One region of the Priestia sp. FSL P4-0332 genome, then DNA from elsewhere that is predicted to be linked to it. Evidence: riboswitches for the same ligand, from Rfam matches in the RefSeq annotation. Region 1 holds a riboswitch; the other holds the start of a gene.

Region 1 (3,437 bases):
TGTTCCAATATCTAAACCTATGCTCGTGATCCATTTCTGTAGCATGCTATCAATCCCTTACCTCGTTTGAATATGGTGATTATCATAAAACAGTTTTTTGAATATTTCACTAACTATGTTATCAAACCTGACACACTTTTGTGTAAACAAAGGTGACAAATGACAAAAAAGACTAAATCTTGGTAGATTTAGTCTTTTTTATTATGAGTGTGATTTAGTTACAATCATTCTTGATGCGGATGGAATTAATAGTGAAAGAATGACTAAGCAGGCAATTAGTGACCCTACCATTGAAATCCCGTTCATTGAAAAAGAATACCACAGAGCGGACATGCCCTTTGGCGCGTATGATCCCCAGAAAATAATACCCGCAATAAAGTGCCAGAAATACCGTGCGAAGCTGCCGATAACAAGGGATAAAACAATCAAAACAAAAGCTTTTGATCTGTTATTGTTAGCTAAATTTGTTTTAATAGATTGCGAAAAAACACCTCCAAAACCTATAAAAGCAAAAGCCACAATATATTCAATAAACGTTTGCAGCGCTGTTAAAATATAAGCCGTTCCTGTTGCCAACTGCAACAGCCCCCATAATAGACCAGATAGAGCCCCGCCTTTTACTCCCCAGCGAAAGCACATAATAAAAATGGGCACCATGGAGAACGAAATACTCACAGCCGTTGCAATCTTAATGGAAGGCAAAAGATCAAGTAGAAGTGCTAATGCTGCAAAAATAGCTATTTCAATTTTAGCCTGTAAGGGTAATGCTTTATTCACGTTTCTCACTCCTGTTTTTGAATCATTCATATCAAACGGTTTACACAGGAGTAAGCAAATATATGCTACTATTCCCACATTCCTACGCTAGCGTTAACTAACAGGTTCGAAGGGTCTGAACAATTTGTTCACTCTCAGCACGGCGGCTCCCCCTGTGGTACGTTCGGATATTTATGTAGTATTATGACAACATTTATTATACCATATGTAACAAAATAGATTCGAGAGATTTCAAAGATGTTTCTATTTTCTGAATCTATTTTTTATAATGACAATCGTTTTAGTATTTGATATACTTCTTTTATGTCAAATGAATATAAAAAACCCTCATCCTAATCGATGAGGTAGAGGTCGCAGTTTTTAATAGTAAAGCAACGGAAATGCAGAGAACATTGAGGATGTTGCTTGAAAGGAAAAATTGCCGAAGTTTAGATCACTTCTCGGTTGATTTAAGCTGGGGCTGTCTCCGAACAGGAACAGAACTGTCACATCATGCAAGTGATGTGAAGAGCTATCTTCACGGAAGGTTGACGCGGTTTTCAGATTTAAAAGCGCGCACATATACTGCGGGCTTTTTTTATGTTATCCCGTCTCTTTCCGTACATTCGAAAGGAGTATTTATCTATGCAAGAGCAGCAAGAATTAAAACGTGGGTTGAAATCTCGCCACTTAACGATGATTTCATTAGGAGGAGCCATCGGAACCGGCTTATTCCTAGCAAGTGGTGGAGCAATTCACACAGCAGGACCTGGGGGAGCGCTTTTAGCTTACGCTATTATTGGTGTCATGGTTTACTTTTTGATGACCAGCCTGGCGGAGCTCGCAGCTTATATGCCTGAAGCTGGTTCGTTTAGTACGTATGCGTCTCGGTTTGTAGATCCATCCTTTGGTTTCGCTCTCGGCTGGAACTATTGGTATAACTGGGCTATTACGATTGCAGCTGAATTATCTGCTGGAGCCCTTATTATGAAATTTTGGTTCCCAAACTCTTCTTCTATTTTATGGAGTGCCCTGTTTTTATTAATTATGTTTGGGCTTAACTACCTTTCTGTAAAAGGATTTGGCGAATCTGAATTTTGGTTTTCATTAATTAAAGTAGTAACAGTTATCATCTTTTTAGTTATTGGTATTATGATGATTTTTGGTATCTTTAACAATGAAGCACCAGGTTTTAAAAACTTCACGCTTGGTGATGGACCCATTCACGGTGGATTCTTTACTGTCTTAGGTATTTTTATGGCTGCTGGTTTTTCATTCCAAGGAACAGAGTTGCTTGGAGTTGCAGCTGGAGAAAGTGAAGATCCGGAAAAAACGGTTCCTCGCGCAGTTAAACAAGTCTTCTGGCGCATCTTGTTATTTTATATTTTAGCTATTTTTGTTATTGGGATGCTTATTCCATACACAGCGGATTCATTAGCAAGTGATGATGTGCGGGTCAGTCCGTTTACTCTAATATTCGAACGAGCAGGTCTGGCGTTTGCAGCATCAGCTATCAATGCCGTTATTTTAACAGCCGTTTTATCTGCTGGTAACTCAGGTATGTATGCTTCTACGCGTATGCTGTGGAACTTGGCGAAAGATGGAAAAGCACCGAGGTTCTTAGCAAAAGTAAATAAACGAGGCGTTCCGGTTAATGCTTTAATCGCAACGGCACTTGTCGGTACACTTGCATTTGGTGCTTCATTTTTTGGAGACGGTGCGGTATACACGTGGTTACTTAACGCTTCTGGTATGTCTGGTTTTATTGCTTGGTTAGGAATTGCAATCAGCCACTATCGTTTTAGAAGAGCATTTGTTGCCCAAGGTCATGATTTGAGTGAACTTCCATATCATGCAAAACTTTTCCCATTTGGCCCTATCTTTGCCTTTATTTTATGTGCCGTTGTTATTTTAGGCCAAAACTATTCGGCGTTTATGGGTGACTCGATTGACTGGTACGGTGTACTTGTTTCCTATATCGGACTTCCTTTATTCTTAATTGTTTGGTTAGGATACAAATGGACGAAAAAGTCGAAACTTATCCCGTTAAAAGAATGTCAAGTAACAGTGAAAAAATACGAATAAAAAAAGCTCTCTATTCTTTTGAATAGAGAGCTTTTTTATGTGATCTGATCAGCAAAATGAAGAGATATATAGGCGGGCTGGTTTTTCATAACAAGCATATAACCTTTGAGGGGACGATTACAGTAATCAGCAGCTTCTATATAATAAATATGCTGAATTAACCTGCTTAAATGGGTTACAAAAGATGGAAGTTGATGAGTAGGAATGCTTTGGATGTAGTCTATGATTTCTTGTTTAGTTTGAAGGCCCGAATGGGTACATTCTAACAGATGAAAAAGCAGATCTGCTGCTATAGTAGATAGTTCAGAATTGTGCTTGATTCTATTCAGCTGGATATGCAGCTCTTTTTTGGACCATCTTTTCGGAATAGCTCTTAGATGCTGATATTGAAAATGTGTATTCATGATAGCTAACACCTTTCGTATTAACATAATAAAACGATTTATTATGTTAATAACCTTTACACACGAAACTAAAACGTTACAATGTGTAAAGGTGTCATACATCTTATAAAATAAGCTGATAAAAAAGCACATCTTGCCACTGATCAAATTTCCAGCCTACTTCTTTAAATTCTCCGCAAAATGTAAAATTAA
Region 2 (3,437 bases), 2.0 Mb from region 1:
AGCGGCTTCTTGATCGCATTTATCCATTAAGAAAGTGCTCTACCATGCCAGACAGACCTTGTTTGTATTACCATATCGGGCAATGCCTAGCTCCTTGCGTAAAAGAAGTAAAAGAAGAGCAAAACAAACAAATTATTGAAAATATCACGCGGTTTTTAAATGGTGGATATGAGCATGTCAAAACAGAGTTAACTGAAAAAATGTTAAAAGCTTCAGAAGAACTTGACTTTGAACGGGCTAAAGAATATCGAGATCAAATTGCTCATATCGAAGCGACAATGGAAAAGCAAAAAGTAACGTTTAATGATTTTGTTAATCGAGATGTGTTTGGCTATTCTTATGATAAAGGCTGGATGTGTGTTCAAGTTTTCTTTATTCGCCAAGGGAAATTAATTGAGCGAGAAGTTTCTATGTTTCCTTTTTATAAAGAGCCAGAAGAAGATTTCTTAACTTTTATCGGTCAGTTTTATGCCAAAAATATTAAGCCAAAAGAAGTGATGGTTCCAGCAACGATTGATGCAGAGTTGGCTGAGAAATTAGTAGAAGTAGAGGTTCAGCATCCAAAGCGAGGCAAAAAGAAAGAATTAGTAGAACTTGCGTGTAAAAATGCAAAAATTGCGCTCGGTGAAAAATTCTATTTAATTGAACGAGATGAAGAACGCACGGTTGGCGCAGTTGAACGGTTAGGAGAAGAGCTTGGAATTGCCGCTCCTTATCGGATTGAAGCATTTGATAATTCAAATATTCAAGGAACAGACCCAGTTTCTGCGATGATTGTTTTTGTTGATGGGAAGCCGGAAAAGAAAGAATATCGTAAATATAAAATTAAGACCGTGCAGGGACCAGATGATTACAGTTCCATGAGAGAAGTGGTTCGCAGAAGGTATTCCAGAGCATTAAAAGAAGATCTTCCGCTTCCAGATTTAATTGTTGTAGATGGAGGTAAAGGGCATTTGGCTGCGGTGCAGGATGTTCTCGAAAATGAATTGGGACTTTTAGTGCCTACAGCAGGTCTTGTCAAAGATGATAAGCACAGAACTTCGAATCTGATGATTGGCGAGCCTCCTCAAATCATACCGCTTGAACGCAATAGTCAAGAATTTTATTTGCTTCAGCGAATTCAAGATGAAGTTCACCGCTTTGCGATTACCTTCCACCGTCAAGTGCGCTCTAAGTCCGCTTTTCAGTCTGTTCTGGACGACATTCCGGGAGTGGGAGAAAAGCGTAAAAAAGCTTTGTTAAAGTATTTTGGTTCGGTGAAAAAATTGAAAGAAGCAACGGTTGAAGATATTCGAAATTCAGGTGTTCCTCAAAACATTGCTGAAAAAATTTATGAAACATTGCAAAAATAGTCTTGAAATAATAGAAAATGTTTGATAAGCTATTAACTAATTTCATACGACACTTCATCAAATGAAGTGAAGATAGAGGTGCAAATTTAATCAGTACGTATCAGGAAGGGTATGAGCCCTTATGAATGATGCGGAAAGGGAAATTTGCCGAAGTGAACATTACCTCATAGTAATGATTGCTGGTTCTGCGTTGAATAAACGTAGGATTGTCAAGATGTAGATTCTTGGAGAGCTATCTCACGGCAGTGGACGGTTATGTTTTATAATTTTCGTTCGTTAAGCAATGAGAGCTCATCTCATTGCTTTTTTTATTGTCTGAGTAAAAAAATTTAGCTTCTCATCATCCTGCATATGCAAATTTATTGAAAAGGAATGAACAAAATTATGGCATTAATCGTTCAAAAATTTGGTGGAACATCTGTTGGTTCTGTTGAACGTATTCAACATGTAGCAAACCGAGTTATTCAAGAAGCAGAGCGCGGTAACCAAGTAGTCGTTGTTGTATCGGCAATGGGCAAAACCACAGATGCACTGGTGAAATTAGCAAGTGATATTACGGACAGTCCAAGCAAACGCGAAATGGATATGCTTCTTACAACTGGAGAACAAGTGACGATTTCCCTGTTAACAATGGCCCTTCAATGCAAAGGGTATGAAGCAACTTCGCTAACAGGTTGGCAAGCTGGCATCCAGACGGAAGCAGTTCATAGCAATGCACGAATCCAGCACATTGATACAACTCGTATTCAACGTCAGTTAGATAGCGGACGAATTGTAGTAGTAGCTGGATTCCAAGGCTGTTCAGAAGATGGAAGCATTACAACATTAGGTCGAGGCGGCTCTGACACGACGGCAGTAGCTCTTGCCGCGGCGCTAAAAGCTGCAAAATGTGATATTTATACAGATGTAACAGGAGTGTTTACGACAGATCCGCGCTATGTAGAAGATGCCCGTAAGCTTCACTCTATTTCATATGACGAAATGTTAGAATTAGCTAATTTGGGAGCAGGGGTGCTGCATCCGCGCGCTGTTGAGTTTGCAAAAAATTATCAGGTACCGCTAGAAGTGCGTTCAAGCTTAGAAAACGAGAATGGAACGATTGTTGAGGAGGAAGTTTCAATGGAACAAAACTTAGTCGTAAGAGGAATTGCGTTTGAAGATAATATTTCACGCGTGACAATTGAAGGGTTAAACAACGAGTTGCAAACTCTTTCTACTATTTTTACAGCATTAGCAAAAGAACAGTTAAATGTGGACATTATTATTCAAAACGTAACGGCTAATAATCGTCTATCCATCTCATTTTCTATTAAAACCGTAGACGTAGAAGCTGCTCTTGCTGTCTTAAAAGAATATAAATCTACTTTAGGATATACGCGTATCGAACATGAAAGCGGTCTGGCTAAAGTGTCGATTGTCGGATCTGGTATGATTTCAAACCCAGGTGTTGCAGCTGAAATGTTTGAAGTGCTGGCAGGAGAGAAAATTGAAGTGAAGATGGTCAGCACGTCTGAAATTAAAGTATCTACAGTTGTACCGCATGCTGATATGGTAAAAGCAGTTGAGACGCTTCACGTAGCATTCGAACTAGAAGAACAGCAGGCAGTGCAAGTATAAAGAAGAGAAAAAAGACGTGGTATCTCCACGTCTTTTATATATACGTATTTTTTACTTTTTATAACGCTCCGCGCGTGTTTCGGTAGGTAAAATATCTTTTCGGTCCCACTGCACGGAAATCAGCACTTTTCCGTTCTTTTCTTTATGTGTTAAGTAGGCTTCTGTTAGGCAGTTGTTTTGCCGCTGAATCTGTTCAGCCACAAATCCTGACTCAAGATGAAACGAACAAGTTTCCTGCTGAAATCTTTTGCTGACCACATCACCTGATAACTCAAGCTCTAGTGAATATTTATCTTTTTTTGCAAGCGTCAGTGTTCCCCAGGAAGCTGCTTTAAAAAAAGCGACGATTTCATCCATTGTATTTAATGGGTATTTCCGCGCAAGGTGTTTTCCTGCCCAGTATGAAATGGTATTCGTTTCGTCTCCAAGAAGCTCTGGAATTAACACGTCACGCAAAAGGCTGTATCC

The links. A riboswitch is a leader RNA that binds a small molecule or an ion and turns the genes downstream of it on or off. The one in region 1 is predicted to bind lysine.
Region 2: another riboswitch for lysine. It lies ahead of MKY06_RS24075 (aspartate kinase); the one in region 1 lies ahead of MKY06_RS12985 (amino acid permease).

Annotation. Positions count from the first base shown of each region.
Region 1 covers NZ_JBBOUA010000001.1:2,566,513-2,569,949, forward strand. Annotated here, with positions in the region: gene MKY06_RS12975 (ethanolamine ammonia-lyase reactivating factor EutA) at 1-45, opposite strand, end outside; gene thiT (energy-coupled thiamine transporter ThiT) at 202-807, opposite strand; TPP riboswitch at 840-940, opposite strand; lysine riboswitch at 1,115-1,299, shown strand; gene MKY06_RS12985 (amino acid permease) at 1,402-2,841, shown strand; gene MKY06_RS12990 (hypothetical protein) at 2,877-3,245, opposite strand; gene MKY06_RS12995 (GNAT family N-acetyltransferase) at 3,349-3,437, opposite strand, start outside.
Region 2 covers NZ_JBBOUA010000001.1:4,587,855-4,591,291, reverse strand. Annotated here, with positions in the region: gene uvrC (excinuclease ABC subunit UvrC) at 1-1,352, shown strand, start outside; lysine riboswitch at 1,418-1,595, shown strand; gene MKY06_RS24075 (aspartate kinase) at 1,737-2,969, shown strand; gene MKY06_RS24070 (YslB family protein) at 3,021-3,437, opposite strand, start outside.